DNA from 3 places in the Megasphaera sp. DISK 18 genome. Region 1 is predicted to be linked to each of the others. Evidence: riboswitches for the same ligand, from Rfam matches in the RefSeq annotation. Region 1 holds a riboswitch; each other region holds the start of a gene.
What was found. A riboswitch is a leader RNA that binds a small molecule or an ion and turns the genes downstream of it on or off. The one in region 1 is predicted to bind S-adenosylmethionine.

Region 2: another riboswitch for S-adenosylmethionine. It lies ahead of A0U42_RS06145 (MetQ/NlpA family ABC transporter substrate-binding protein); the one in region 1 lies ahead of metK (methionine adenosyltransferase).
Region 3: another riboswitch for S-adenosylmethionine. It lies ahead of A0U42_RS04985 (methionine ABC transporter ATP-binding protein); the one in region 1 lies ahead of metK (methionine adenosyltransferase).

The regions. Positions count from the first base shown of each region.
Region 1 is NZ_LUGJ01000034.1:10,345-22,652, forward strand. It holds gene def (peptide deformylase) at 1-361, opposite strand, end outside; gene priA (primosomal protein N') at 631-2,991, opposite strand; gene metK (methionine adenosyltransferase) at 3,102-4,292, opposite strand; SAM riboswitch class I at 4,354-4,455, opposite strand; gene A0U42_RS07645 (hypothetical protein) at 4,647-6,257, shown strand; gene A0U42_RS07650 (NAD(P)H-dependent oxidoreductase) at 6,333-7,001, opposite strand; gene coaBC (bifunctional phosphopantothenoylcysteine decarboxylase/phosphopantothenate--cysteine ligase CoaBC) at 7,211-8,437, opposite strand; gene rpoZ (DNA-directed RNA polymerase subunit omega) at 8,454-8,663, opposite strand; gene gmk (guanylate kinase) at 8,680-9,294, opposite strand; gene remA (extracellular matrix/biofilm regulator RemA) at 9,299-9,586, opposite strand; gene A0U42_RS07675 (YicC/YloC family endoribonuclease) at 9,586-10,473, opposite strand; gene A0U42_RS07690 (RNA-guided endonuclease TnpB family protein) at 11,091-12,308, opposite strand, start outside.
Region 2 is NZ_LUGJ01000025.1:569-7,257, forward strand. It holds gene metF (methylenetetrahydrofolate reductase [NAD(P)H]) at 1-362, opposite strand, end outside; gene A0U42_RS06145 (MetQ/NlpA family ABC transporter substrate-binding protein) at 465-1,295, opposite strand; SAM riboswitch class I at 1,396-1,490, opposite strand; gene A0U42_RS06150 (energy-coupling factor ABC transporter ATP-binding protein) at 1,985-2,797, shown strand; gene A0U42_RS06155 (energy-coupling factor transporter transmembrane protein EcfT) at 2,800-3,483, shown strand; gene A0U42_RS06160 (tryptophan transporter) at 3,496-4,971, shown strand; gene A0U42_RS06165 (GDSL-type esterase/lipase family protein) at 4,968-5,543, shown strand; gene A0U42_RS06170 (MFS transporter) at 5,633-6,689, opposite strand, start outside.
Region 3 is NZ_LUGJ01000021.1:36,471-48,778, forward strand. It holds gene A0U42_RS04970 (dihydroorotate dehydrogenase electron transfer subunit) at 341-1,102, shown strand; gene A0U42_RS04975 (dihydroorotate dehydrogenase) at 1,102-2,019, shown strand; gene A0U42_RS04980 (methionine ABC transporter permease) at 2,291-2,944, opposite strand; gene A0U42_RS04985 (methionine ABC transporter ATP-binding protein) at 2,925-3,968, opposite strand; SAM riboswitch class I at 4,053-4,150, opposite strand; gene A0U42_RS04990 (aminopeptidase) at 4,210-5,442, opposite strand; gene A0U42_RS04995 (MATE family efflux transporter) at 5,464-6,801, opposite strand; gene rpsT (30S ribosomal protein S20) at 6,864-7,130, opposite strand; gene fba (class II fructose-1,6-bisphosphate aldolase) at 7,221-8,186, opposite strand; gene A0U42_RS05010 (RluA family pseudouridine synthase) at 8,222-9,103, opposite strand; gene dnaG (DNA primase) at 9,424-11,217, shown strand; gene rpoD (RNA polymerase sigma factor RpoD) at 11,242-12,308, shown strand, end outside.

The DNA.
Region 1 (12,308 bases):
GTTCGTAGATAACCGTCTTGCCGTGGCGCGTCAAGGAGCGGACCTTGATTTTAGAAGCTCGCTGGACTTTGCCGTAGTAGCCGGGAACGCTCAGACAGCCTTCCGTATCGATGTTCGTTTCTTCCGACATTTCAAGGATTTCCGGATTGATGAGTTCAATCAAGCCGTTGCCGTCATCAAGGACGATGAGCTGCAGCGATTCATTGACCTGGGGCGCCGCCAAGCCGACGCCGTCGGCTGCATACATCGTTTCGGCCATGTCATCGAGAATTTTCTTTATATGTTTATTCACTTTTGCAACCGGTTTTGCCGTCGCTTTCAGGACGGGATCTCCGGCTTTTATGATTTTGAGTAATGCCATATATCTTTCACCTCATTGTTATAGTAAAACGCTTATCCGTCTTATTATAGCGGAAAAAGAGCCAAAAGGCTACTGTAAGAATTCAAATTAACCGTCACCAAGAGTGAGAAAGAGAATCCTTACACTTCTATTATATCAGATTCATACAAGGCCCGGGGCAGCGATACTTCCCTTTTCTATAGACCCGGCAAAGCCCTGCAAAAAGCGAAGCCTGTGTGGCATCACACAGGCTTTTATGTCAAAAATGTTTAAAAAAAGTTAAAAATCTGCTACATCGACGGGTCGACATCGATGACGACACCGGTCTGCCAGCAGGCCGGAAGCTGACGCATCCCTTTCTTTATCGGTCCCAGGTCTGCCGCCGTCAGCGACAAGACCAAGCGATATTTATTGCGGATCTTTTTGATGACGTCTTCATAAGGACCGATGATAATAACCGTCTCTCCGTGATCCTTATTCCAGCTCGAAAGAGCCGCTGCCACGTCGTTGGCCTTTCGCCAGACTTCTTGTTCGTCGCTGTCGCTGACCAGGATCTTCGTCATTTCCTGAAAGGGCGGATAGGCCAATTCTTTACGAAACTGGATTTCCTGATCGTAGAACGCGCGGTAATCCTGGCGGGCTGCGCATTGGATGACGTAGTGATCCGGCGCATAGGTCTGCATGACGACGCGGCCGGGAACGTCGCCTCGACCGGCCCGACCGGCGGCCTGCGTAAGGAGCTGAAAGGTCCGCTCGCCGGCCCAGTAAGCCGGCAGGTTGAGCAGGCTGTCGGCCGACAAGATGCCGACGGCACTGACTCCGGGAAAATCATGGCCTTTAGCGACCATCTGCGTCCCTAATAGGATATCGTATTCATGGCGGCGGAAGGCTTCGATGATGCGGTCGCCGCTGTGTTTGCGGCTCGTCGTATCCTGATCGAGGCGGACGATACGAGCCTCGGGGAAGAGCTCATGGAGCTGCTGCTCCACCTTTTCCGTGCCGCTGCCAAAAAATTTAATGTATTTGCTGCCGCAGGACGGGCAAACCGTCGGCACCGGCTTTTCGGCATCACAGTAATGGCACTTTAAATGGGACGACTGGCGGTGATAGACCATGGCCACATCACAGGTATCGCATTTGACGACATAGCCGCATTTGCGGCACATGACGAATGTCGAATACCCCCGCCGGTTGAGGAGGATGATTGCCTGCTGACGGGCGGCCAGTGTTTCATTCAAAAGTTCGTACAGGGAATCGGACACGACGCGGTAATTGCCGCGGGCCAATTCCTCCCTCATATCGACAACGGTGACTTCCGGCAACGGGCGGTGACCGACGCGTTCCTTCAGTTCCACCAAGACGTAGTCCCCTTGAAGGGCCTTATAATAATCGCCTAAGGCCGGCGTCGCACTGCCGAGGATGACCGGACAGCCATAGTAAGCCGCCCGTTTCCGGGCTACGGCCACGGCATGGTAGCGAGGTGCCTCATCCTGCTTATACGAGCTGTCGTGGGCTTCGTCGACGATGAACAGGCCGATGGACCGGGCCGCCGAAAAGACGGCCGACCGGGCACCGATACAGATATGACTGGTCCCGTTTTGCATGCGCAGCCAGTTATTTCGTTTTTCGCCTTGGGACAATTGGCTGTGCATGACGACGACATCGTCACCGAAACGGCGCAGGAAGCGGCGCACGATTTGGCCGGTCAAGGCGATTTCCGGCACTAAGACGATGACCTGCTGTCCCTTAGCCAGTACTTTCTCGGCAAGCTGCATGTAGATTTCTGTCTTGCCGCTGCCCGTAATGCCATGGAGGACGTAGGTTTTTCCGCCTTCATCGCCTTCGATCACATGGAGGGCATCTTTTTGTTCCGCCGTCAGCGGCAGGGCTTCATCCGGTTCAAGCGTCGGCAGGATGTTTGTCGTCCCTGCCGGATGCTGCTCCCAACGGGCAAGGCCCGTCGCAGCCAGGCGGCGCATGAGGTCACGCGTATAGCCTTTCGACTGAAAGAAAGCAGCCGGCGCCGTTCTCTTTTCTTTCAGTTCCGCCAATAAGGCCTGCTGTTTCGGCCGGCCGTGAAGGGTACCATCGAGGTCATCCTTTTCAAAGGCCAGCCAGTCCTCCATTTTATCGGCAATCTTATTCTTTAAAAAGCTCTCACTGCAAAGACCGTTTTCGGCTAAGAGACGAGACACGAGGTCACGACCAAATTTACGGCCGAGGGCTCCTTTTTCCACCCTGCCCTTATCGGCGACATAGAGCTGAACCGACCGGCCTTCTGCCGTCGTCGCCGGCGTCGGCCCCAGGGACAGTACCTCCTGGCGGACGAGGCCGCGTTTATCGATCATGAACAACCGCAGGGCATCGGAAAGATTACAGACATAGTAGTCGCGGATCCAAAGGGCCGTTTCAATCATTTCCTCCCGAAATCCGGTCTGTGATGACAGGAGGCCCTCAATGGGCTTTAAGGTAAAGTCGGCCGGTTCGTCCAGCGCCTCATGGAGGGCGACGACAATCCCCTCTTCCCGGCGAAAGCCAAAGGGAACGATGACGCGGCTTCCGACGCGAACGGCCAGGTGATCCGGCACGGTATACGAAAAGGTCTGCTGTAACCGTTTGGCCGTCGTATTAATGATAATTTCAGCAATCACGGACATACCTCCTCATTAGGGCTGCAGCCGAAGTTCGTCGCTGCCGTCCGAGGGCATACGCCCAAAAACAGAAAGAGACTGCCGTCCCTGCGGCAGTCTCTGCATCTCAATTATAAGCCGGCTTCTTTACGGAGCGTATCCGCTTTATCGGTCTGTTCCCAAGGCAGGTTGAGATCGTTGCGGCCGAAGTGGCCATAAGCAGCAGTCTGTTTGTAAATCGGCCGCTGTAAGTCGAGCATGGCAATGATGCCAGCCGGACGAAGGTCAAAATTCTTTTCAATGAGTCCGACAATTTTTTCATTGTCGACTTTGCCCGTACCAAACGTTTCAACGTGGATTGAAACGGGACGAGCTACGCCGATGGCGTATGCCAACTGGATTTCGCACTTATCGGCAAGGCCGGCGGCGACGACGTTCTTAGCGACGTAACGAGCGGCATAAGCGGCCGAACGGTCGACCTTTGTAGGATCCTTCCCGGAGAAAGCACCGCCGCCGTGACGAGCCATGCCGCCATAGGTATCGACGATGATCTTACGACCGGTCAGACCGGAGTCACCCTGAGGACCGCCGATGACGAAACGGCCCGTCGGATTGATGAAGAGCTTCGTCTTATCATCGAATAAGCCCTGCGGGAGTTCCGGTTTGATGACGAATTCGAGGAGGTCCTTTTCAATCTGTTCACGCGTGATTTCCGGGCTGTGCTGCGCCGAAATGACGATGGTATCGATGCGAACCGGTTTGCCGTCTTCATATTCGACGGTGACTTGGGTCTTGCCGTCCGGACGGAGATAAGAAAGCGTTCCGTCTTTACGAACACTGGCCAGGCGGCGTGCCAAACGGTGCGCTAAGGAAACAGGCAGGGGCATGTAGTCATCCGTTTCATTCGTGGCATAGCCGAACATCATCCCCTGGTCACCGGCACCGATGGTGTCGAACTGGTCCGTATTGCCTTCCTTCTTTTCGAGGGCATCGTCGACGCCCATAGCAATATCCGGCGACTGTTCATCGAGGGATACCAAGACGCCGCAAGTATCGCAGTCAAAGCCGTATTTCGCACGGGTATAACCGATGGAACGAATGGTTTCACGAACGATGTGCGGAATATCGACATAGCACGTCGTCGAAATTTCACCGACGACGTGGACCATCCCGGTAGTCACTAAGGTTTCACAAGCAACGCGGGCATTTTTATCTTTTGCAAGAATGGCATCCAAAATGCTGTCAGAAATTTGGTCAGCCATTTTATCCGGATGCCCTTCGGTTACGGATTCAGATGTAAAGAATTCACGATTTTTCACCATGAGGTTTCCTCCTTAAAAAAAAATTCCCCTCATTCATGACTGTCATGAGAGGGGCTTCCAATCCCCATCTGCCAGTATAAGACTGCTGGAATTAGCACCTTTTCATTTATGAAGGTTGCTGCGACATCATAGGGCCAGTCCCTCCGTCGTCTCTTGATGGTTCTTTATTTGATTTACTGGTTCATTATAATTCAAACCCCTCTATTTTGCAAGTTCTTTTTTGGTATAGCAAACATGAGTTCTGTCCTTCTAAAAAAATTCCGACGTACCCGTTCACCTCCACACTTCCTGAAGAATATTTTTACATCCGTTACAGAAAACGTTATAATGAATAGATAGAAAGAAAGGATGATTATGATGACCAAATTGCGGCCAAGAGATATATTTTTCAACGACCCTTATTTTGACTTTGCCACCCATTGTAAAACGGCAGATTTGCGTTTGGCCAAGCGCGTAGAAATCTGGGATAAATGGTATCGTACCCAAGGATTGGTAAATACCTTACTGCAGCGCGAAAGCCTGGCCTTCATCCGCTATAACGGCACGGAGCGGGAAGAAGCCATGATCCTGCGGATATACGAACGGACACCGGACCGTCTCCTCATCAATACCTATTACGCATCGAAACGAAATGCCACTGAAATCTATGCCGGTACGATTCGTCTGGAACGCTATGCCACAGCCCAGACGACAGGCGACGATTCCTACATGGGCATGATCGACCTCTTAATGTTGAAGACCGACGATGAGCTCGTCGGGTTGAGCGATGTCTTTGAAGATATCCAACAAGCCAAACACATGGCCGCCCAATCCTTAGGCATCTACTTAATGGCTATCTACGACGGCCCCTGGGTCGATGACAGCCGGGCGGACGCCGAAAAGACACCGGCCATGATTGCCGGCGAAGAACGAGAAGAACTCCTCCGGCTGCGCCAGGAAAAAGCTCAAATGGAAGCCGACCGGGAAGAACTCCTGAAGCTTCGTCTCGAATCGCAAAACCGCAAAACCGTTCTTTCTGAACTGGAACGACTGCGTCAAGAACTGGAAGATGAACGAAACGGTCGCCAAGAAGATCTTCAGCACTACGAAGCGACCCTCCGCCAACAGGAAGAGTACACGGAACGGATCAAGGAAAAAGCCGCCATTCAGGTATCGGAGCTGTTGACCCTGCGTCAGACCCTTCGTAAATATGAGGCAAATCCTGAATTGGCAAAAAAAGTTGCTTCAGCACCCGAAAGGACAAGCTCGGCAGCCGTACCGAAGGCCGATGCAGCCGTAAAGCCGTCAGCGCCGATAATCGCCTCGACTCCGGTGAAATCAGACGCCCCGTCACCTTCGAAAGCAGCGGATCCGACAGCCTCGACGGCACCGGCCCGGGCGACGGAAACGAAAAAAACGGCATCACCGGAAAAACCGACAGCGCCGACACAACCATCAGTTTCAGAAACATCGCCGGCTCCCGCGGCATCCGGCGATGGGCCAACCTCTGCGGAACCGATAAAAACAGCAGAACGGACCGCCACAGAAAAGCCGGGGAAAACGGCCGAACCGGCAACCGCCCCGCAGACTACGGACACTTCCGCTGCAACACAAAAAAAAGCCAAGCGTCCTTCCGAAGACCGCGGCCTCGAACTGCCGTCCTTCATGACCCAGCGGGACTATACACACAGCTTGGACCGCTTCCTGGCCGGACGCCAAATCGCCTTGGCCGGCGGTACGCCGGAATGGCAGGGCCGGATAAAGCGCCGCTTCCCGACGGCTGCCGTCCTCAGCGGCTATACCGGCGACGACCGAATCCTGCGGGCTTCCACCCTCTTAGTCATCAACTTGAGTGAAGGCCAGACCGATCTGGTCAAATGGGCCATGGCCGCCGCCAGAGACATGGGCTGCCCCTGCCTTCCCATCAAGACGACAAATTTAAACGGCTTTGCCAAAGCCGTCGTAGAATATGCAAAAAAAGCATAACCAAAAACGGCAAGAAATGACAGATATCGTCTGCATTTCTTGCCGTTTTTTTATGCCTTTGAGGAATGGGTTACCTTATTTTACCCAGGTAACGACATCTTCCATGGCCTGCCGCGTCTTGGCATGGGGTTCTTCGTTGCGATAGCCAAAGCCGGCCATAACCGAAACGCCGAAGTGTTCCGTGTCGAGAAGGCCTTCATCGGCCAGCATGGCTTCTACCTTGCTCCGATTAAAGCCTTCAATGGGGCAGGAATCGACGCCGAGCATGGCTGCCGTCGTCAGCATATTAGCCAGTGCCAGGTAGGTCTGTTTGCTGGCCCAGTCAAAGATGGCCCGATCGCTTTCCAGTAAGTTGAAATCGTCTTTCTGGAAGGCCTCAAAAGCAGCTTTTCTCCCCTGCTCCGCATCTTCCGGCAAATGCTGTACATCGCGCATGATGTGGGTGATGTAAGGAGAGCTGTACAAGGTATCGACTTTCTTGCGAGCCAGCAGGATTACGAAGTGGCTGGCCCCTTTCAAGCTGTTCTGGGCTCCCCAGGCAATGGGGAACAGTTTATCCTTAATATCCTGACGTTCAATGACTAAAAACTTCCACGGTTCAAAGCCAAAGGAGCTCGGCGATAAACGGCCGGCTTCCAAAATGGTGTTGAAGTCGGCGTCGGATACCTTTTTCGAGGCATCGAAGCTCTTCGTAGCGTGTCTGAAGTTAAAGGCTTTTAAAATATCGGCTGCAGCAATCTTCATGGGAATCATCCTTTCCATGTCATAGTATATGTTTCATTATCTTGATTATTTGTATCATTTAAATCTTGACGATTTAAGTATACCATAAGATTCTCAAAACGAAAAGAACGCACTTTTTATATATTTACTACGGATAAACTGATCTGGGTATATTTTTTATACTGTCAAAAAGAAAGACCATCCCAACAACCGGTCGGGATGGCCTTTCGTTATGCCTTTTGTTTGGAAGTTTTAGCTTTGATAATCGCAGCTGCCCGAGCTACGATGATGGAAGCCAGTTCATCTTTTGCCATCTTTTCCAAGGTCTCTGAAGAGCCGTCGGGAAACAGCAAGGTGGCAATATTAGTCGTCCCCTGGAAGCCGGCACCTTCGGCGCTGACATCGTTGGCTACGAGCATATCGAGATTCTTTTTCTGAAGTTTCTTGGTACCGTATTCGATGACATTCGTCGTCTCAGCGGCAAAACCGACCAGGACCTGATGGGTTTTACGCTGGCCAAGACCATAGAGGATGTCAGGATTCTTAGCCATTTCAAGGGTCAAGACATCGTCATTTTTCTTGATCTTATTTTCCGCCGGATGAGCCGAACGATAATCGGCAACGGCCGCGGCTTTAATGACCAAGTCGCAGTCGTCATAATACGATTCGACAGCCGCTTTCATGTCCCTGGTACTGCCGACGTCGATGCGCCGTGCAAGGCCGACAGGAGTCTTCAAGTTGTCCGTCGTACCGGCAACCAGGGTAACTTCGGCTCCGGCAGCAACCGCCGCTTTGGCAATAGCAAAGCCCATGCGGCCGCTGGAATGATTGCCGATGAAGCGGACCGGATCGATGGGTTCCCGCGTGCCGCCGGCCGTAACGATGACCTTCTTCCCCTTGAGCAGGTCATTTTTACAGGCCAGCAGTTCGATGTAATCGACGATGACGTCCGGGTCGGGCAGGCGGCCGATGCCGGTAATGCCGCAGGCCAGGTATCCGCTGTCCGGTTCGATGAGATGATAGCCGAATTTTTTCAGCTTAGCCATATTATCCTGGGTAATGGGGTTCAAATACATATTGCTGTTCATAGCCGGAGCCATCAGAACCGGCGCCGTCGTTGCCATGACTGTCGTCGTCAGCATATCGTCGGCAATGCCATTGGCAATCTTACCGATGATATTGGCCGTCGCCGGTGCAATGACCAGGACGTCGGCCCAGCGGGCCAGGGCGATGTGTTCGACGTTGAATTCAGGAACATCTTCAAACATGGAAACGGCAACGGGATTTCCTGAGATTTCCCGCAACGTCAGCGGCGTAATCAACTCCGTTGCATGGGCCGTCATGATACACTTGACTTCAGCTCCTGACTTCCGAAGCTGACTGGCAACGGATGCGGCCTTAAAGGCTGCAATACCGCCCGTAATGCCAAGGACAATCTTTTTCCCTTCCAAACTCATGGCAAGTACCTCCGTGTCATTTAATGCCGTCGCGAGGGGCTTCATAAGTAATCTTATTCTGGTCGATTTCTTCCATGGCGATGGAAACGACTTTGTTCGTATCGACATTGACCAGGGCTTCATCGTGGTCGGTCAATTCACGAGCCCGTTTAGCAGCCAAGGTAACCAGTGTATATTTGCTGTCTACTTTCTGCATCAAAGATTCAAGGGTCGGTTTAATTAACATAGTTCATCTCTCCTAATCATTTATACAATTCTTTCGTATGGGCAATGTTTTTAGCATTGCGCATGACTTTACACTGTTCGGCTTTTATGATCGATGCCGCTTCATCGATGGCGGTTTCCAAATCGTCATTGACGATGACATAGTCATAGCGGTCGATCCAGTCGAGCTCTTCGCGAGCTTTGGACAAGCGGCCGTCAATAACCTCCTCGCTGTCGGTCTGGCGGCTGCGCAGTCGGTGTTCCAAGACAGAACGGCTGGGCGGCACGATGTAAATAAAGACGCCTTTTGGGTAGCGTTCCTTGACCTGCATGGCCCCTTGGATATCGATTTCCAGCATGACGTGCTGCCCTTCGTCCAGCATTTGGTAGACGTATTTTTTCGGCGTACCGTAATAATGATCGTAGACCTTAGCGTGCTCCAAAAAAGCATCTTCTGAGAGCAGCTGTTCAAAACGGGCATTGTCTGAGAAATAATAATTGACTCCGTCGACTTCTCCCGGTCGAGGCTGACGGGTCGTCATGGAAATAGAATATTGGATATTGGGAAACTGTTTGCGCAGGGCCGCGCAAATCGTCCCCTTCCCGGCTCCGGACGGGCCGGATACAACGATGAGCAGTCCGGAATCATTCATAGTATTACTCCCTTTCTTCTTCCGCTGCATCGATGGCGTCAGCATCACTGCCTGCCGATACGATACGGTGGGAAATGGTTTCCGGCTGAAGAGCCGACAAGATGATCCAGCCGTTATCCATGACGATGACGGACCGCGTCTTGCGGCCAAAGGTCGCATCGATGAGGTTGTTTCCGTCTCGAGCATCTTGGATAAGGCGCTTGATTGGAGCCGACTCCGGGCTGATCATGGCTACGACCTTATCCCCCATGACGACATTGCCGAAGCCGATATTTAATAAATTGAAGTTCATCATTCGATATTCTGCACCTGTTCGCGGATTTTTTCAATTTCATTTTTAAGCTGCAGCACCGACTCCGTGACGGCTAAATCACCGGCCTTGGAACCGATGGTATTGGCTTCGCGGTTCATTTCCTGAATGAGGAAATCGAGTTTTCGACCGACTTCACCGTCACTTTGAAGCATGGTGTGAAGCTGATTCAAATGGCTTTCAAAACGGACTACTTCTTCTGTCACGTCGACCTTATCAGAATACATGGCCACTTCCTGCAAGAGTCGGTCTTCGTCGGGCACGGGCGCCTGGGCCTTATCGATGAGCTGGCGGATTTTCTTTTCCAGCCGCTCTTGATAGGCCGCCGTCATGGCATCCTTACGACCGGCAATTTCTTCGACGAGGCCTTTCATAACAGCCGCCCGGGCCAGCAAATCCCGACCGATGTTGGCCCCTTCGCGAAGGCGCATGGCAACCATGCTGTCTAAGGCGCCCTGCAAAGCCGCTTCAAAAGGCGGCCAGCTGGCATCGGCATCGATAGCCGGCGGCGTTTGGACGAACCAATCTTTTGTCAGGGCCATGACCTCACCCAAGCCGACAGGACTGCCGTCAAAAAAGCGATGCTTGGCTCCTTCAAGGGCCGTCTTAACGGCGCCCAGTGCAGCATCGTCAATATGGATTTCCGGCGCTGCCGGCGAGAGGTCTTGAACGGTCACAAAGACATCGACCTTGCCCCGCTTCAAGACGGCTTTAATGCCGCTGCGCAGGCGGTCTTCCAAAGCCAGGTACGCATGGGGCATCCGTATATTCAATTCCAAAAAACGTTGGTTCACTGCCCGCATTTCAATGGTAACAGCCAGTTTGCCGTCATTGCCGGTTCCCCTGCCAAAACCAGTCATACTTCGCATGTTAGAACCCCCTTAATAACCTATTCAATATCTCATTATAGCCTATCCGGCGTCCATATTGCAAATTTTTTATATCGATGCCACCGTATGCCCGTCTTTCATCGCCCTTACAGAAAGCTGCTACACAGCCTATTTTCCGGCACCTCCCCTTGCCTTTCTCCGCCCGTTTGCTACAATGAAGTAAAGAAAAGAGTGAATTCGACCTATCCCAGATTTTCGTTAAGAACCATTCTATCTGACGGAGCTGATTTCTGCCTTTCATCTCCCTGCCTTGCATCAGGAGGTCTGCCTTATGAGCAAACATTACCCGGATTTTTCCCCCTTGCTGGACTGCATAGCCGCTTTCTTCGGAATGATATACGCCATTTGCCTGTTGATTTTGGTCCTTCTCCTGGCCGTCCCCATCGTAGGTGTCATCATCTATCTTTGTTCTTCCCTGCTGTGCCCGACAGACTGGGTGTTTCCCATCACAGCGGCCGGCACAATACTCTGTCTATTCATAACAGCTCTTTCCGCATGGTGTCAACGACTCCCACTTATAGAAGCAGGAGCTTGTAAGTCAGAGAAACATAGGTGGTAGCGATGCTGAGAACAACATCTCCCTAATTCTGCCTACATCATCGGGCAGTTGACGATGCCCGTTTTGCCAAGGAGATGTACTCCGAGGCAGTTGTTTTTCTCTCGTAACGAGGGTGATTGTCTCCAGAAATCCACATCGTACCAAGAAGCTGGATATTCATAGCTCCGATACGGTCATCGTTGGATTGGTATCCGCACTGGCAACTATACAGATGTTTGTGAGGCTTACGGTTTTCCTTATGGATAGTGGCGCACTTCGGGCAACGCTGAGAGGTGTATTTGGCCGATACTTTCAATACTTCCGAGCGATTTTCGTGAGCCTTGTAGGTCAGAAATTGCTCAAGCTGATAGAAAGTCCAGCTCCGCAGGTCATAGTTCTGCTTTGCAGTTTGGGAGAGATTCGATTTTTCAAAGCTGACACCCGTCAAATCTTCCAGTACAAACAATGTATCCTTGCCGTATTTCGTAACGAGTGTCTTAGAAATCCGATGATTTACATCGGACATCCAACGGTTCTCTCGTCCGGAAAGGGCTTTGAGTCTGCGCTTTGCAGATTTTGTGCCTTTGGATTGGAGCTGCTGTCTGACTTTGAGGAACTTATGTCGTTTGGCTGTAATCTTTCGCCCGGAAACAAATTCGGTTTTACCTTGTTCATCGTAACTGACCGTCAGGAATCGCAAACCACGGTCAATACCGACAACATGGCGGACATTCTCCTTCTGGAAGCACTCAACCGCTTTGGTGACGGGAATATGCAGATACCACAGGCCTTTGAGTTCAATTAACTTTGCTGTGCCAAGATTCCATGAGCCGTCCAGATATTCCGAAAATGGCTGGCTTTCAAAGGTACACCGGGTTCGTTTGCCAAGAGTGTTGATAGACAAGCTTTGGCCGTTATCCACGAAGCTGTAATCTCGATTGCGGACCAAATCTGCTTGCGGGCGCTTGAAGAAGATGGGCTTCCAAAGCCATTCGAGCGTTTTCGTTATGTATTTCCAGCTGCCATCTTGGTCCTTGTATTTGTATGGCTTGTGGAATAACTGCTTACTGACCGTCTTATAGCGAGCCATAGTCGTCTTGATGGACGATTGTGCAAGTTGCGACTTTAAGCCAAACAACGCACGAAGGTCTCTATATAGCTCTTTGTTAAGGCTTTGATAAGCCAATTTGAATTGATTGTCGAAAATGTATTGCGACACAAAATTACAAGCCTGACGATAATGTTCTGTCATTTGGCGAAACAGAATCTCTTGTTC
Region 2 (6,689 bases), on a different contig from region 1:
GCGTGTTCGAAGCGGTGCGTTCGTTCTCTTCCCGGCGTTTCGTCGCCGCGAAGGGCCAGGATGTTTTCGATGCCTCGAGCCTTCAGTTCCTGCAATGTTTTAAGTGCATCTTCTTCGGTCAGATAGATGCAGGGCATGTGGGCTACTGTTTCACAGCCCAGGTTTTTTATATATGTTGCGACTTCCGTCGTGCGGTTGCCGCCGTTGCCGCCGGCTCCACAGGTCACGCTGATGAAGTCCGGATGGATCTTGCTCAGTTCATCGAGCGTCGGGTAGACGGTTTCGATAGGCGTATCTCGCTTTGGCGGGAAAACTTCGAACGAAAAGACCGTCTTTTTTGCAAAAAGCTCATGAGTATGCATACATTAATTTCCCCCTCAGATCATAAGAAGATAAAGGGCTGCCCCATAGAGGCAGCCTCTTTTCTATATCTTTATTATATTGAAGATTTTGTTGCCTGTCTATTAGAAACTCGGTAAGATAGCGCCTTGGTACTTGTCTTCGATGAATTTCTTGACTTCCGGAGACTGGAGGGCTTTGACGAGCTTCTGGATTTCCGGACGGTTTTCGTCGCCGTCACGGACGACGAGGACGTTCGCATAGGGCGAATCCTTCGGTTCCAAGAAGAGGGCGTCCTTCAAAGGATTGAGGCCGGCTTCCATAGCAAAGTTGGTGTTGATGAGGGCGATATCGACATCGTCGATGGAGCGGGGAATCTGAGCAGCTTCGAGTTCGACGAACTGGAGGTTTTTATCGTTCTTTACAACGTCCTGGACGGTGGAGGTGATGTTGCCGCCGTCTTTAAGGGTGATGAGACCGGCACTCTGAAGGATGAGGAGGGCACGGCCGCCGTTGGTCGGGTCGTTAGGGATGGCGACTTTCGCGCCGTTTGCAAGATCTTTCAAATCTTTAATTTTGCGGGAGTAAATGCCCATCGGTTCGACATGGATTTTGGCGATGGCTTTTAATTTGGTGCCGTGTTCGCTGTTGAATTTATCGAGGTACGGCGTGTGCTGGAAGAAGTTGGCATCCAGTTCCTTATCATTCAAAGCCAGGTTCGGTTTGACGTAGTCCGTGAATTCGACGACCTTGAGGTCGACCCCTTCTTTGGCCAAGAGCGGTTTGATTTCGTTGAGGATTTCCGCGTGGGGAACGGGGGTTGCGCCGACGGTGACGGTGACATTCTTGTCGGACGAAGCCGTCGTCTGGGAATCACTGCCGCAGCCGGCGGCTAAGAATGCAACGGCCATCAGGGCCGCAGCGGCGAGAACGGAAAGTTTTTTGAAGTTTTTCATGAGTTATACCTCCTGTTAATAGAATAGTCAGACCTTTTTGCTTCGCCATTATCCATGAAAAAAAGCCTCTTCCCGAAAGAGAAAGAGGCTTGGTCTTGGTTCTTTATCTCTCGGAATAGTTTCCGCAGGAATTAGCACCGTGTTATCGGTTGCCGGGCTTCATAGGGCCAGTCCCTCCGCCGCTCTGGATAAATGTCGTTTCAATTGTCTTGTGTAATAGTTTACCATGAATGGGCAATTTGTCAATATGAAAATACTCGATAATCAGTGTCAATTTGAAATAATATGGTGCAAAAAAATTATATTTTAAACGAGAAACCTGTTTTGAGGTTCTTCTATCTTGACAAGAGTCCACTGCCATTATATAATCTAAAGCAAATCATAAATGTTGTCGATGAACGAAACGAGTATATCCGATTGTGGCAGCTACAGCGAGCCGATGGCAGTGGAAGTTCGGCGCAGACCGGCGGATAGAATGGATTCGGGAGATGCGGCCTGAACGGTGACCAGTAGGGTGCGACGGTGTATTTCCACCGCTATCAAAGAAACGTGTATCGCCGTGAGGCCGTACATGTAGAGCTGGACTTACTGAGTCAATTTGGGTGGTACCGCGGAAGAATCTGAACCTTTCGTCCCTTTATAGGGATGGAAAGGTTTTTTTTTGTCTTCAAAGAGAAGGGGAGAGAAAGATGCTGGAAATGAAGGATGTCAGTTTCAATTACGGTAGCGGTGTTCCCGTATTGGAAGGTGTAAATGTGCAAATCGGTGAAGGTGAGTTCATCGGCCTCGGCGGCCGCAACGGCTGTGGGAAGACGACGGTGACTCGCTTGCTCATGGGGCTTGAAAAGCCCGTTTCCGGTGAAATCGTATATAACGGCAAGGTCATAAACGGTGACGATGCTTCCGTTCGCAGCCATTTTATCGGTTACGTATTCCAGCGGCCGGAACGGCAGATGTTTCGGCCGACGGTTCGGGAAGAAGTGGCCTATGGACCGAAGCAGCTGGGCATGAGTGAGTCTGAGATCCAAGAAGCTGTTGAGGACGCCTTGAAGGCGACGCAGCTGACGGAGCTTGCCGAATCGTATCCGCCCAACCTCAATCGCGGTGAAAAACAGCGGGTTGCCATCGCCTCGGCCATCGCCATGCATACGCAGTATCTCATCCTCGATGAACCGACGAGCGGTCAGGACAGTGAAGATAAGGAGCAGCTCATGGAACTTTTGAGCGAACTTCATCAAAAGGGCATGACCATCCTCATCATCAGTCATGATATGGATATTTTTGCAGAATACTGTCAACGGGTCATCGTCATCGGCAATCATACCAAGGCCTTTGACGGGACGCCGGAAGAACTGTTTACGAAACGCTCTGACCTATATGACTTGGGCCTGAGCCGGCCCGACGCCGTCGCCTTGTCCATGGCGGCACCGGATTTTCCTTATTGTAAATCGATGAAGGAATTTACGGCAGCCATGCTGGAAAGAATAGGAGGTACGAAATAATGATGAAAAACTTTGTCCCCGTTACGAAATTAATCGGTACCTTTGCCTTTTCTTTCTGGGCACTGGTCATGCATACGACACTTCCTTTAGTCGGTCTGGTCGTCGTCGAACTCATTCTCTTAGGGCTCTGCGGAAGCTTGTCGCGCAACGTCAAAGCCGTCTTCAGTCTGATCATCTTTGCGGCATTTCTGGCCGTCGTTCAGCTTCTCGGCGGCGGATCCTTAGAATCGGCCTACGTTACGGGCCTTCGTATGCTCGCCATGACCATCGTCTTCATCATCTTGCTGACGACGACGCGCCTCCAGGATTTGACGGCAGCCTTGGTCAAGCAGATTAAGATTCCTTATGAATACGCCTTCATGTTTACGGCGGCCCTGCGCTTCGTGCCGGACTTCATCGCCGAAAGTCAGGCCGTTCAGGAAGCCCAGGCCTGCCGGGGCCTTTCGACGAAGGGCAATGTTTTTAAGAAAGTTATCAACTACATGAGTGTCGTCCAGCCGCTCATGCTGAAGTCCTTGGGCCGGTCGGAAACGATGGCCCTCAGCTTGGAACTGCGCGGCTTTGGCAGTCATGAACACAGTTTTATGAGCAACGTTCAGCCCAAAGGACGCGATTACATCGTTATTTTTGTCATGTTGGCTTTGAGCTGCGGTATCGTTTACTTGCGGATGCAGGGTATGGTATAGGAGGGGAACTCGATGAAACAAGTAGCAGATATTTCTAAATTAGAATTTCATCACCGTCAGGGCGGTCAGTTCCGCTGGATTACCATTACGACGCTGATGCTGGCCATCGGCACGATCTTGCACCTCGTATCGCCAAGCGTCGGCGGCGTTACGCCGAACTGGACGATTGCTACCTACTGCGTCGCCATTTGTTTGACCAAGCCCAGTTATAAACAGGCTCTCGGCATCGGTCTCGTCGCTGCCTTGGTCAATGTTCTGACGTCAAAATCGGGCTTTCCCTATGGCAACCTTATCAGTGAACCCGTCGGGGCCCTTACCTGTGCCTTTATCGTCAAGAACCTGGCCTTCATCAAAGTGAAAGGCCATTCCTGCTTGCCTGCCCTGACCGGCTTTGCCGCTACCTGTATGAGCGGCGGTGCCTTCGTCACTATTTTAAAATTCGTCATGGATCTTCCGAACGTCGTCTATTTTACAGCCATGCTGCCCTTAGTCGTCGTCATCGGCGCCTTGAATGCCATCGTCACGCCGATTATGTATTTTCCGGCCCTGCGCCTCTTCGTATCACGAGGCATCCTCGATTCTCTCGAAGAACAGGAAGTGGCTTCCGATCACAGCATGTATGACTTGAAGCCCGCTCAAGAAGGCCTCATTTCTATGGAACACCTTTCTTATATCTATAATAAACAGAAGACGCCGGTCCTCGATGATGTCAATCTGACGGTCCGTGAAGGCGACTTCCTGGTCATTACCGGCGAAAGCGGCAGCGGCAAGAGCTCGCTGTGCATGGCCATGACCGGCGCTATTCCTCATTATTTCGGCGGTGTCATGAAGGGCATGGTCTATGTCAACGGACAGGCGACGACGCAGACGACGATTTCAAAACTCGCGACCCGCGTTGGAGCCATGCTTGACGATTACGACAGCCAGCTGGTCGCCATGACCGTTGAAGAAGAAATCGCCTTCAGCCTGGAAAATCAGGGCGTTGCCCCCGATAAAATCGACCAGGCCGTCACGGAAGCACTGGAAAAAGTACACATGCTGCCTTATCGCCAGCGTCCTTTGACCAAGCTGTCCGGCGGCCAGCGCCAGCGTCTGGTCATTGCCGATGTCTTGGCAACCAATCCCGACATCCTGGTCTTCGATGAACCGACGTCGGCCCTGGATCCTGAAGGGACCCACGAGTTCTATGAATTGATTCACGATTTGAATGTAACCTACGGCCATACGATTGTCGTCGTCGAACATACGCTGGAAGCGGCCCTTCCTTACGCTAACCGACTGGTTCTCATCGACCACGGCCACATCCTCAGCGATGCCGACGTTGAAACGACGCTGCGCTATATGTACGATCATGATATTTATGCCAGTGCCATTCCCAAGATGTTTGCTTGTCAAATGGATCTTGAAAAAGCCGGCTGCCGCTTCGATGCGCCGTGGCTTTCGGCAGAAACGGCCGTAGCAGCCGTTCAAAAGGGGATCCGGTCATGAAAATCCTCTGTTTAGGCGATAGTTTGACCTATGGGTACGATGTGCTTCCGGGAGAGCGGTGGACGACCTTGGTGGCTGCAGACGGCAAGATTCAGATCGATAACCGGGGACAATGCGGCGACACGACGGCCGGCATGGTCTTTCGCCTGCACCAGCTTGACCTCATCGGCTACGATGCCTTCTTCATCATGGGAGGGTCCAACGATATCCTCCTCGATAAGGACTTTTCCTCCGTCTGCCGCAATATAGAAACCTTGGTTTCGCTGTTAAAATCCCAGGAGGAACCGGTGTATATCGGCATTCCTCCTTTGACGAAGCCGGAAAGTGCCTACTATGGCTGGCAGGATGCCGGTGATGTGAATCGTCACAATGAGATACTCCGCCGCTACCGTCAGTGGCTTTTGGATTATAGTGCCAATACGGGGTGCGCGGCTATCGATTTTTATCAGGCGTTGCAGGATGGCGAAGAAACATCCGGGAAAAATCTCTATGCTGACGGCGTTCATCCCAATGCCGAAGGATACGCCGTATTTGCCCAAGAAGCGTTGAAGGTATTTCTACCAAAGGCGTAAAATCTCAGTCTCCTTTGTCATTTCATTATTCTGTCAAAAAAATCCCACGGTCTTTCGAGTGTTATGAGAGGCCGTGGGATTTTTGTATCTTAATGGGTTACGCTAGGCTGGGTGCCGGTGTAACCTGTCGTATTTGTTCGTGTATCGAGGTGTACATCTTCTTTTACCGTGCCGTTTACCTTATATTTCAAGGTCAGGACTAAGAGGCCGGCGCTGAACATGAAGAGGGCCATCAGGTAGTAGCCCATGGCGAAGCTTCCGGTTTGAGCCTGGACCCAGGCCATCATATTGGGTCCGAACATGCCGCCCAGGTTGCCGCAGGAGTTGATGAGGGCGATGGAGCCGGCAGCGGCCGGACCGGAGAGGAAGGTCGTCGGAATGGTCCACCAGACGCCCATGGAAGCGTGGATGCCGATAGCGGAGAGGCAGATGAGAAACAGGGCGACGCCCATGTTGTGCGCAAAGGGCGACAGGCCGAGTCCGACGGCACCGACGGTGAGAGCCGCGAAGACGTGCCATACCTTATCGCCGGTAACGGTTGCCGTATGGCCGATGATCAATTGGACGACGAGGGCCGCTGCCATGGGGATGGCGATGGCACCGCCGATGAGGGACGTCGACCAGCCGGAGAGGTTTTTCAGGACTGTCGGCATCCAGAAGTAGAAGCCCCAGAAACCGACGACCCAAAGGAAGTAGATGAAGCAGAGTTTTAATACCTTGGCATCGGTAAAGGCCTGGAGGACAGTATATTTCTTTACGTTTTGCATGGCCCGCTGTTCATGTTCATACATGGTCGTCAGGTATTCTTTTTCAGCGTCTGTCAGCCAATGGACTTGGTCCGGGCGATCCTTGACGGCCAGTAAGAAATAGAAGGCAAAGATGAGAGCCGGAATCGATTCAAGGATGAACAGTTCCTGCCAGCCTAAGAGGCCGAAGAAGGAATGTTCCAAGAGAACGCCGGCGATAGGGGCACCGACGATGGTCGAAAGAAGGAGCGAGGTCAGCATGAGTGACGTTGCCCGGGACCGTTCAGCGGCTGTGAACCAGCGGGGGAATAAGAGCGAATAAATGACCGGATACAGGCTGGCTTCCGAGGCACCTAAGAGGAAGCGGCAGAGGTAGAATTGCCACTGCGTCGTAACGAAG
Region 3 (12,308 bases), on a different contig from region 1:
GGACAGTCCGGCGTCAAAAATGGCCAATAGGGATTGTACATGAGCCGATGTTAGCCGCTTCGATTAGAAACATAAGTAATGCTATTTCATGATATCATAAAAAAGAGCCATGCCCATCCAATACACCATAAATGGTGTACATAGGATGGCAAACCGCAAGGGTCTGTCTGCTGTTGAACAGCAGAACATGGTTCCTGATACAATCCGTGTAGCAGAATCGTTACGCGGAGTCAATGATAGGGTAAAGAGATTTAAAAGGCGTCAACTCAGATGTGGACTTTTTGAGTAATTTGTGGAATAATAGAATCGCTATATAGAAATGAGGAAGGATGATCAGAGGGTGAAAAAATTTGTGGAAATGGCGACCATTGTCGAAAATACAGCCATCATTCCGGAAGTTTGGAAAATGGTCTTCCAAGCGCCGAAGACGGCCAAGGAAGCCAAGGCCGGTCAGTTTGTCAACGTCCATCGCGATGGGGGACAGACCTTTTTGCGCCGTCCCTTCGGTATCGTCGATGCCGATGTCGATGCGGGAACGGTGACCATTATTTACCGCTTGGTCGGCGTCGGTACGGAAGAAATGAAGGACCTCCGTCCCGGCGATGTGATCAACGTCGAAGGGCCCTTGGGCGACGGCATCTTTACGACGACGCCGGGGAAAGTCCTTTTGGCCGGCGGCGGCGTGGGACTGGCGCCGCTCATCTTCTTGGCGAAACAGCTCGATCATCCCATCGTGCTCGTCGCCGGTAAGACGGCAGCCGAAACGTTTTGGACGGAGTTCTTTGAACCCTATGCCGAACAGATTTACGTCACCACCGACGACGGTTCTAAGGGAATCAAAGGCTTTGCCGTCGATGCCCTGCCGACCATCTTTTCCGAACATCCTATCGATCGCGTATCGGTCTGCGGGCCGACGATGATGATGAAGACCATTGCCGAAGGATCGGCCAAGGCCGGCATCGACTGCGAAGTCTCCATGGAAAAACGGATGGCCTGCGGCTTCGGCGTCTGTCTGGGCTGTACCTTTGAAAGTAAAATAGACGGCAAGCGCTATAAAGTCTGCAGCGACGGACCCGTCTTTTCGGCAAAGGAGGTCTTCTGATGATTAGTGAACGGATTGCCGTCGAATTTGCCGGAATCTCGATGAAAACGCCCGTCATGGGTGCGTCGGGAACCTTCGGATTCGGCATTGAATACAGTGATTTTCTCGACCTCGACGCCGTCGGGGCCATCATCTCCAAAGGCATTACGCCCTTGCCGCGGCCGGGCAACCCCGGTGTCCGCGTCGCCGAAACGCCGGCAGGCATGCTCAACTGCATCGGTTTGGAAAACCCCGGTGTCGACGCCTTTAAACGGGACATCCTGCCGAAGGTAACGTCTTCCTGTCAAACGCCGCTCATCGTCAATGTCTCCGCCGGCAGTGTCGAAGAATACGGACAAATCGCAGCCGACCTCGACGTCGATGGCGTCGCCGGTCTTGAAGTCAATATTTCCTGCCCCAACGTCAAAGAAGGGGGGATCGTCTTCGGTACCCAGCCCGAAGCGGCGGCCGCCGTTACGCGCAGCGTCAAGGACCATACGAAAAAGCCGGTCATCGTCAAATTATCGCCTAACGTCACCGATATTACGACCATGGCCAAGGCCGTCGAAGCGGCCGGTGCTGATGCCATTTCCCTCATCAACACCCTGACCGGCATGGCTATCGACATCACGACGCGTCGGCCCATCTTGGGCAACATCACCGGCGGGCTGTCGGGGCCTGCCGTAAAACCCATCGCCCTGCGCATGGTTTGGCAGGCGTCGAAGGCCGTCTCCATTCCCATCCTGGGCCTGGGCGGTATCGTGACCTGGCAGGATGCCGTAGAATTCATGCTGGCCGGTGCCAGCACGGTCGCTGTCGGCGCCCATAACTTCGTCGACCCCCGGGCCGTCGAAACCGTCGCCGAAGGCCTCGACCAATACTGCAAGGACCAAGGCATCGCCCATATCAGCGACATCGTCGGTCAATTAGAAGCATAAGAAGCTCATACAACAACGTCTTGTGGACACTCTCGTTCACAAGGCGCTTTTTTGTTGGCCTAATATAGATGTGACGCTTTACAGAGCTTCAATTATCATCGTTATTGTCGTCGGAGCTTCATCAAAAGGCCTGCCGCGGTTTGGCCGGCAAGACCGGTGATTGACAGCGGGCAGTTAATTTCTGCGCAGCTGTCTCTTTTCATCTTCAAGGCGACATAAAAAAGACATGAACAGGAGATAAACCCCGTTCATGTCTAGGCTTGCAGATTTTTTATTTCTTATTCTTCTTATGCGATGCCAGGTCGCCGCCGTACTGGATGAGGTTGACGACGACGATGAGGATGATGATCGTCGCTAACATGACGTCGGGACGGAAGCGCTGGTAGCCGTAGCGGATGGCGATGTCCCCGAGGCCGCCGCCGCCGATGGCACCGGCCATGGCCGATGCGCCGATGAGGTTGACGATGAGGACCGTAACGTTGTTGATGATCGTCGGCAGGGCTTCCGGCAGGAGGACCTTGCGGATGATCTGGAAGGGCGTAGCGCCCATGGATTCAGCCGCTTCGACGAGGCCGTAATCGACATCGCGGATCGACGTTTCGACGAGGCGGCTGAGGAAGGGAATGGCGACGATGGTCAAGGGGACGCAGGCTGCGGCCGTACCGATGGACGTACCGGCAATGAGTCGGGTCAAGGGGATGATAGCCACCATGAGGATGATGAAGGGCACGGAACGGATGATGTTGACGATGGTGCCCAAAATCCGGTTGATGAAGAGGTTTTGCAGGATGTGGCCCTTGCTGGTCGTGACTAAGGTGACGCCCAGGGGAATGCCGATGATGCCGGCGATGACCGTGGCCACGGCGACCATATAGAACGTTTCTTCAATGCCTTGGAGCATTAACTTAATGATTTCTTGGGACATAACCTAATACCTCACTTCCTATCGGTAATGTTTTAATATACGAGAAGGCCTTGGCCTGGGTTTCCATATCGCCCATGATGACGATGATCAAGTAGCCGAAGGGTTCATCCTGGATGTAGTCGATGTTGCCGTAGAGAACGCTGACCTTGACGTGGAAGGTGCTGACGATTTCCGAGACGACCGGTTCGTGGGTAGCCTTGCCTTTAAAGCGCAGGCGGACGAGCATGTCGTGGTCCGGCGTAGGCTGGTCGGAGACGCCGAGATTCTTGATCCCCTTCGGCAGTTCCATGTTGATGACCGACGTGACGAAGTCTTTCATGGTCTGGGACTGGGGATTGGTGAAGATGTCGACGACGCGGCCCATTTCCTTGATGACGCCGCCTTCGATGACGGCTGCCCGATGGCAGATGTTTTGGACGACAGCCATTTCATGGGTGATGATGACGATGGTAATGCCCAGGCGCTGATTGATGTCCTGGAGGAGTTCTAAGATAGATTTCGTCGTCTGCGGGTCGAGGGCCGACGTCGCTTCGTCGCAAAGGAGAATCTTGGGGTCGCTGGCAAGAGCCCGGGCAATGCCGACGCGCTGTTTCTGGCCGCCCGAGAGTTGAGACGGATAGTTGGCGGCGCGGTCGCTGAGGCCGACCAGTTCCAACAGGGATTCGACTTTTTTATGGATGACGTCTTTCGAGGCGCCGACCAGTTCCAAGGGGAAGGCGATGTTTTCAGCAACCGTCCGCGATGAGAGGAGGTTGAAGTGCTGGAAAATCATGCCGATATTTTTGCGTTCTGCCCGAAGCTGAGATTCGCTCATTTTGCACAGGTCTTTGTCGTCGATGATGACTTCGCCGCTGGTCGGTTTTTCCAGCATATTGATGCAGCGGACGAGGGTCGATTTACCGGCGCCGCTCTTGCCGATGATGCCGAAGATCTCGCCGTCTTCGATGGTCAGGTTGATGCCCTTTAAGGCTTGGATTTGGGCAGCGCCGCCGTAGGTTTTGGTAATGTTCTTTAAGGTAATCACAGTATCACTCCTTGAGCCAGGCGTACAGGGGATAAAGACAATAAAAAAGGCCGTCATGCAGATGACGGCCGTCAATACGGTGTTACTTCATCTGTCGGAATGTTCCGGTGGACTTGGCACCTTCCCGAATGGGGGTTGCCGCAGCGTCATCGGGCCAGTCCCTCAGCTGCTCTGGATGAAAGGTATATCGTTGTTGCAACTTATAATAGCACGGCTTTTTGCCGTTGTCAATAAGTAATCTTTACTCGGCCCAGTTTCCGTTGGTGAATACAGGGACGACGGTGCCGTCTTTTTTTAGGCCCGTAATGGTAAGGTCTTTGGAACCGACCATGAAGTCGACGTGGATCATGGAATCGTTGAGGCCGGCTTTAGAAAGGCCTTCTTTGTCGAGTTCTGTGCCGCCTTCAAGGCAGGTCGGGTACGACGCGCCCAGGGCTAAATGGCAGGAGGCATTTTCATCGAATAAGGTTTCGTAGAATAAGATGCCCGACAGGGAAATGGGCGAGGCGTAGGGGATGAGGGCCACTTCGCCCAGGCGGCCGGCGCCTTCATCGACGGCGACGAGCTTCTGTAAGACGTCTTCACCGACTTTTGCGGCGGCGTCGACGACCTTGCCGTCCTTAAAGGTCAGGTGGAATTGATCGATGGTGTTGCCGTTGTAGACGAGAGGCCGCGTGCTGTATACCGTACCGTTTACGGCGTCGGCCTTGGGGGCCGAGTAGATTTCTTCTGTCGGCACGTTGGCATTGAATAAGATGGCCGTTTCCGTTTCTTCCATGCCGCCTTGCCAGATATGGTTATCGGGAAGGCCGACGGTAAGATCCGTGCCCAGGCTGTTGGTGTAGTGAAGGCTCGTGAAGTGCTGATTCGTCATCCACGTCCGGCGGGCCTTGAGGTTGGCCAGATGGGCATCCCAGTCGGCCAAGGGATCCACACCGTCGGCTCTCGACGATTGGAGAATCTGGTTCCACAGGGCTTCATAAGCCTTGTCGGCGTCAAGATCCGGGTAGAGGAGCTTGGCCCAGACGGCGCTCGGGACGGCGGCGACGAGCCACGTCGTCTTGGAGGCCATCATGCCGTCGATATATTCTTTTAAGGCCTTATTGTGCGCCTTTTGCTGGGCGAAAATCTTCTTGGTGTCGATGCCGCTCAAGAGCTTGGGATTGGCCGAAATGAGGCTCAGGAAGGCCGCTTTTTTATGGTAGTAATGAAGGCTGAAGTCGCGGCGCCAGTCGGGCAGGGACTCAAAAGACGACAGGTCTTCATATTCGTAGCGCAGGCGGGTCATGTCGTCGGAGCGCCAGTTGACGACGACTTCGGAGGCACCCATCGTATAGGCTTCTTTGGTCAGTAAGGTGACGAAGTCGTGGCCTTCGACGGGGGCATTGATGACTAAGGTCTGTTCTTTTTGAAGATTGAGGCCTTTTTGCAGTAATACCTGCGCGTAGGCCGTTAATTGTTCAATCGTTGGCATAGAATCAACTCCTTTATATAACTATGATAAACGCCAGGCCGTCTGTTTCCACAGCCGCCAGTTGAGGGCCGCGGCGTTGATGGCCAGGCTGATGATCAGGCTGAGCCAGTAGCCGAAGGGGCCGTAGGGCGTGAGATGGGCCATGGCATAGCCCATGGGAATGCTGATGAACCAGTAGGTGATAAAGGCGATGTAGGTAATGATGCGGACATCTTTGTATCCGCGGAGGATCCCCTGGACGGGCGTACCCATAGCATCGCAGAAGGCAAAGGCTACGGCACACAAGAGGAAGGTTCGGAGGGCCCGGAAGGTTTCGGCATCCGTCGTAAAGATGGCGGCAATGTCGTCGACGAAGACGTAGGTGAATAAGGTGACGCCGACGGCGATGATGAGGGCCGTGATTTGACAGAGGACGGCGTACTGCCGGGCACCCTGATAGTTTTTGGCACCTACTTCGTAGCCGATGACGATGGTTGCCGCCAGGCTGATGCTCCAGGGAATGGTATAGGTCAAGGTCGTGAAGCTGATGGCGCCCTGGTTGGCGGCGAGATATAAGGTGCCGAATTCTGCCATCAAAAGGCTGACGATGGAAAAGAGGCTGGTCTCACAGAAGACGGCGATGAAGATGGGAATGCCCAGTTCCAACTGGTGATAGGCGTGATGCCAGCTGAAAGGACGCAGGCGGCGCCATAAATCGTACGAGCGAAAGGGCTCCATAAAGGTCAGGACGGCGACGAAGAGTAAAAAGGACACCCAGCCGGCGATGGTAATGGCATAGCCCGTGCCGATGCCGCCCATGGCCGGAATGGGGCCGGCGCCGAAGATGAGCAGGCGAAAGAGGATGATGGTGAGAACCAGGTTGGTCATGAGGATGGCCATCGATATCTGGGTCTTGCCGTGGGCGTCGACGACGTAGCGAATCGTCGCCTGCAGGCAGATGGGAACGAGGCCTAAGGACAAGGCTTTAAGATATTCCCAGGCAATATAATGAACCTTTGGTTCGAGGCCCATGAAGTCGAGAAAGGGCGGCAGCAGCACATAGCCTAAGAGGAAAATCACGACCGTAAAGGCCAGGCTCAGATAGAGGCTCTGCATGATGTATATGGGAATCTCTTCCGTCTTTTTGGCGCCGCGGAGCTGGGCGATGATCGGCGAGATGCCGAAGAAGATGCCGCACAGGCCGGCAAAGACGGGAATCCAGATGTTGACGGCAACGGCGACACCGGCCAGATCGACCGTACCGGCACGGCCGCTGAAAATCGAGCTGAAGACCGACGTGCCGACTTGGGCCATCTGGGTCAAGAGCAGGGGAAAAAACAGGGTCAGAAAATGACGCCATTGGCTGCGATGGGGGAACATAGAAACCTCCTTATACGAAAAAAGCGTTGTCTCAGAGGACAACGCTTTTTCTACAGTTCAACTTATTTGCCCATCGCATTGACTTTGGAAGCCAAACGGGATTTTTTACGAGCTGCCGTATTTTTATGGAGAACGCCTTTACGTGCGGCGCTGTCGATTACGCTGCTAGCTTTATCAAATGCCTGTTTAACGGCATCAGCGTCACCGCCGAGGATGGCTTCGTTCGTACGGCGGATAGCGGTATGAACGGAAGATTTTACTCGAGAGTTAGCTGCATGACGAGCTGCGTCTTTTTCCATCGTTTTCATGTTGGATTTAATCTGCGGCAATGGATTCACCTCCCTAATTTACAAGAACACTAGAAAAAATTTTACCATATGCCACAGAAAAAATCAATAGTTTTTTTGCAGGACATGCGATTAGGCTTTACCTTCGGAACCGAGAACGGCTTTGATCTTGTGGGCTACGATGTCGTGGACGAACTGACGGCCGTCGGTCAGGTACTGACGCGGGTCGAAGTGGTCCGGATGCTGAGCCATGTGCTGACGGATGCCGGCAGTCAGGCCGAGACGGAGGTCGGAGTCGATGTTGATCTTGCAGACCGAGAGAGAGGCTGCTTTGCGGAGCTGATCTTCGGGGATACCGACAGCGTCAGCGAGGTCGCCGCCGTTGGCGTTGATGATCTTGACGTATTCCGGTACGACGGAAGAAGCGCCGTGGAGTACGATCGGGAAGCCCGGCAGGCGTTTGGAAACGTCTTCGAGGATGTCGAAGCGGAGCGTCGGCGGTACGAGAACGCCGTCAGCGTTGCGGGTGCACTGTTCCGGAGTGAATTTGAAAGCGCCGTGGCTGGTGCCGATAGCGATAGCCAAGGAATCGACGCCCGTACGGGATACGAATTCTTCGACTTCTTCCGGACGGGTGTAGTGAGCTTCTTCAGCCGAGACGTTGACATCGTCTTCGATGCCGGCCAGCTGACCGAGTTCGCCTTCGACGACGACGCCCTTGGAATGAGCATATTCAACGACTTTTTTCGTCAAAGCAATATTGTCTTCGAAAGAATGTTTGGAGCCGTCGATCATGACAGACGTGAATCCGCTGTCGATGCAGTCTTTGCAGGTTTCAAAGTCAGCACCGTGGTCGAGGTGAAGGGCGATGGGGAGATCGTAATCTTCCAGGGCTGCGGCTACGAGATGTTTCAAGTACGACGGTTTCGCATATTTACGGGCACCGGCCGAAGCCTGAAGGATGATCGGGGATTTCAATTCAGCAGCGGCTTCTGTGACAGCCTGGACGATTTCCATGTTGTTGATGTTGAATGCACCGATGGCATAGTGGCCTTCATAGGCTTTTTTAAACATTTCTGTAGTTCCAATTAATGGCATGTTTACATTCCTCCTACAAGTTACGTATAGAATATTTAATGTATATAATTCCAGCCGGCCCGACGGACGAGGGCGTCCATATCTTCAGGCAGCCGGGAATTAACGGTAATGAAGCGATGTGTCATGGGGTGGGTAAACTGCAGGCAGTAGGCGTGAAGGGCTTGACGCTGCATGAGTTGGCGGGAACCGCCGTAAAGGTCGTCGCCGACGAGGGGATAGCCGAGATAACTGCTGTGGACCCGAATCTGATGGGTTCGCCCCGTATGCAGGACGACTTGGAGCAGGCTGTATTCAGTGGACCTCGCCAGGCAGGTGAAATCGGAATGAGCCGGCTTGCCGTCGAGCCTGACACAGCGGGTAATGATGCTGTCGGGACATCTTCCGATGGGGGCGTGTACAGTTGTGACCCGCGCAGGGTATCGTCCCTGACAAATGGCCAGATACAGCCGCTTATAGCTGAGATCTTTTTTGTCGAAGGCGTACTGGATCTGCGGTTCTTTGGCGACCATGCACAAGCCCGACGTATTTTTATCGAGGCGATGCATGGGGTGATATGAGCAGTGCTGACCCGTCGCGGCGTAGTGATAGGCCACGGCGTTGGCCAACGTCCCGTCTCGAACGGCCGACGTCGGATGCATTAAGATGCCTGCCGGCTTATCGATGACCATGAGGTAGTCGTCTTCGTAGACGATGCCGATGGGGATATCCTCGGGTGCAAATTCGTTTTTGACGGGAATGACGATGGACACGACATCCCCTTCCCGGACGAAATCGCGCGTCGAGGCAGGCTGGCCGTTGATGGTACAGCTGCCGCTGTGCTTGATGCGGCGTCTTAGTGTGGATGAGACGCCGAAGTGTTTCATCGCGCCGGCTACGGTCGTAGGCCGGTGGAGCGGACCGACTGTAAAATGAATCATTGGCATATTCCTCTATCTTGGCGTTGTCTACCCTTATTATACCCAATAGAAATAAATAAATCCACACATTTCAGGAAAAGAGGTGGGCTATATTTTAGCCCGCAAGCAAGGAAATACGCTGATTTTGAGAAAATGGAGAAAATTTCATCTTCATAAACAGGAAACTTGACGCTATGCGTCGAAATAGTATAACATAGAAAGGCTATGTATCCGTTTTTGGCATTTCTGCGAAAAGGGCCTTTCAAAAAGAAGGAATTGGACAGGTCGACAGAGAATATATAAATACATCAGCTTAATTGAAACAAAGCAGGTGATAAGGAGTGAAACGGTTTTCCAGCGAATTTATTGAACAGGTTCGTCAGGCCAATGACATCGTCAGCGTCATCTCGGATTACGTCTCGCTGAACAGACGGGGCCGCAATTTTTGGGCCTGCTGTCCTTTCCATAATGAAAAGACGGCGTCCTTCAGCGTTACGGCCGACAAGGGATTTTTCTACTGCTTCGGCTGTCATGCCCACGGCGACGTCTTTCAGTTCATTATGAAAAAAGAAAACCTTTCCTTTGCAGACGCCGTCGAGCGATTGGCCGAACGGGCCCATATTGCCCTGCCCGTCGTCGAACGGTCGGCTGAAGAAGTAGCCCGCGATAAACTGCGGGACCGACTCTATGAAATTAATGAAATGGCAGGGAATTTCTTCCATAACTGCCTGGTAAAGACCCATTACGGAGAACCGGGGCTGGCCTATTTTCACAAGCGTCACGTATCGGGCGATACGATTGACGCCTTTAAGCTGGGCTTTGCACCGGACAGCTGGGATAAGCTGACCGGCGCCTTTATGAAAAAAGGCGTCACCGGCAAAGAACTGGTTGCATTGGGTCTGGCAAAAGAAAAAAACGGCCACTTTTACGACGCTTTTCGCGGCCGGGTCATGTTTCCCATCCGCGACGGCCGCAGCCGCATCGTCGGTTTCGGCGGGCGAGTCCTCGACGACAGCAAGCCGAAATACCTCAATTCCCCGGAAACGCCGATCTTCAATAAACGGCGCCTCTTGTTTGCCATGGATATGGCCCATAAGGCGATTTTCGAAGAAGGGCGGGCCATTTTGGTAGAAGGCTATATGGATGTCATCTCGGCCCATAACCGGGGCATTCACAACGTCGTAGCGTCCTTGGGGACGTCCTTTACAGATGAACAGGCGCGGCTCCTCCAGCGTCAGGCTAAAGAACTCGTCCTGGCCTACGATATGGACGGCGCCGGCCGTCAGGCTACCCAGCGGGCCATGACCATCGTCAGAGGCCTCGGCATGCACATTCGCATCCTGTCCCTGCCTCAAGGGAAGGACCCTGATGAATACATCAATGCTGCCGGGCCGGATAAATTCCGGGAAGCCGTAGGCGATGCGCCCAACGTTCTCGACTACATGCTGAGACGGGCCCTGACCCTTTACGATGCGGCGACCTTGGAAGGAAAGTCGGCCATTACGGCCATGGTTCTCCCCGTCGTGGCTGCCGTCGACAATCGGGTCCTCTTAGAGGCCTTTTTGAAAAAAATGGCCGGCCAGCTGCAAATCGGGGAAGACGCCGTTCGCAGTGAATTTAATAAATACGTCGCAGCCCATCCGGAGGCCGGACAACAGCAGGTCGTCATCTCGCCGTCCGTATCGCAGCACAATGCCGCCGCCCGCGGCACGGGAACCATGGCAGTCGCCGAAGAAAATATCCTGCGCTTTCTCTTGGAAAAGCCGGCGGCTTGTGAGCGCATCCGCGCGAAAGTAGACCCGGTGTTCTTTGCCGATGAACGGCGCCGCCGTATTTATCAAATTATATTAGATACATATGCACACCAAGGGATGTACACACTACATGACATCCAGCAAAAATTAACTCCTGAGGAGGCCGAAGAAGTTGCAAGAATTATGGTTCTGCAAGATGTCCCGTTGGACGAAAACGTGTTGATGGATTATGTCAAACGGTTTCGCCTGGCGGACCTGCAAAAACAGTACCTTGAACACAGCCGCCTGGCTGCCGGCTATAGCCGCACCGGCGATGCAAGATTGGCAGCTGAGCTTGCCATCTGCAAACAAATTAACGATGAAATGAAGCAATGGTCTTAAGGAGCAGAAAGGAGCCTGTACACCATGGTGAATAAAAAGACAGACGATATGAACGAAACGAATAAAACGACAAAGAAGACCGTACGCCGCAAGACGACGAAGAAGAAAGACGCGGCGGCGAAACCGGCCCTGACGGAAAAAGAACGTCGGGAACTGGCCCTGCAGCACATACAGCAACTCCTGCAAACGGGGCAGAAGAAGGGCAGCCTGACCTATACGGAAATCATGAACCTCATGGAAGAAGACGACTTGACGCCGGACCAAATCGACAAGATGTATGAACTCTTTGCCGATAAGGGCATCGACATCATCGGTGAAGATGACTCCATGCGCGATCGTGATGACATAGATGATGAAGATACGGAAAAAGTACCGGATATGCACACCGTCGACCTCAGCGTGCCCGAAGGCATCAACATCGACGACCCGGTCCGCATGTATTTAAAAGAAATCGGCCGCGTGCCCCTCTTGTCGGCAACGGAAGAAATCACTCTGGCTAAGGCCATTGAACAGGGGAACGCTCCCGAAGCGACGGAAGAAGATATCAAAGCCGGCACCATTGCCAAGAAAAAACTGACCGACGCCAACCTGCGTCTCGTCGTCAGCATTGCTAAGCGCTACGTCGGCCGCGGCATGCTGTTCCTCGACCTCATTCAGGAAGGCAATCTGGGCCTCTTGAAAGCCGTCGATAAATTCGACTACAGCAAGGGCTATAAATTCAGTACCTATGCTACCTGGTGGATCCGCCAGGCCATTACCCGCGCCATTGCCGACCAGGCCCGGACCATTCGAATCCCGGTCCACATGGTCGAAACGATCAATAAACTGATCCGTATTTCCCGCCAGCTCCTTCAGGACAAGGGCCGCGAACCCCTTCCGGAAGAAATCGCTGAAAAGATGGATATCCCTGTCGAACGCGTTCGGGAAATCATGAAGATCGCTCAGGAACCGGTATCCCTCGAAACGCCGATCGGCGAAGAAGAAGATTCCCACTTAGGCGACTTCATCGAAGACTCGGAAGCCGTAGCGCCCGATGATGCAGCGTCCTTCATCCTCTTGAAAGAACAAATCGAAGACGTCTTCTCGTGTCT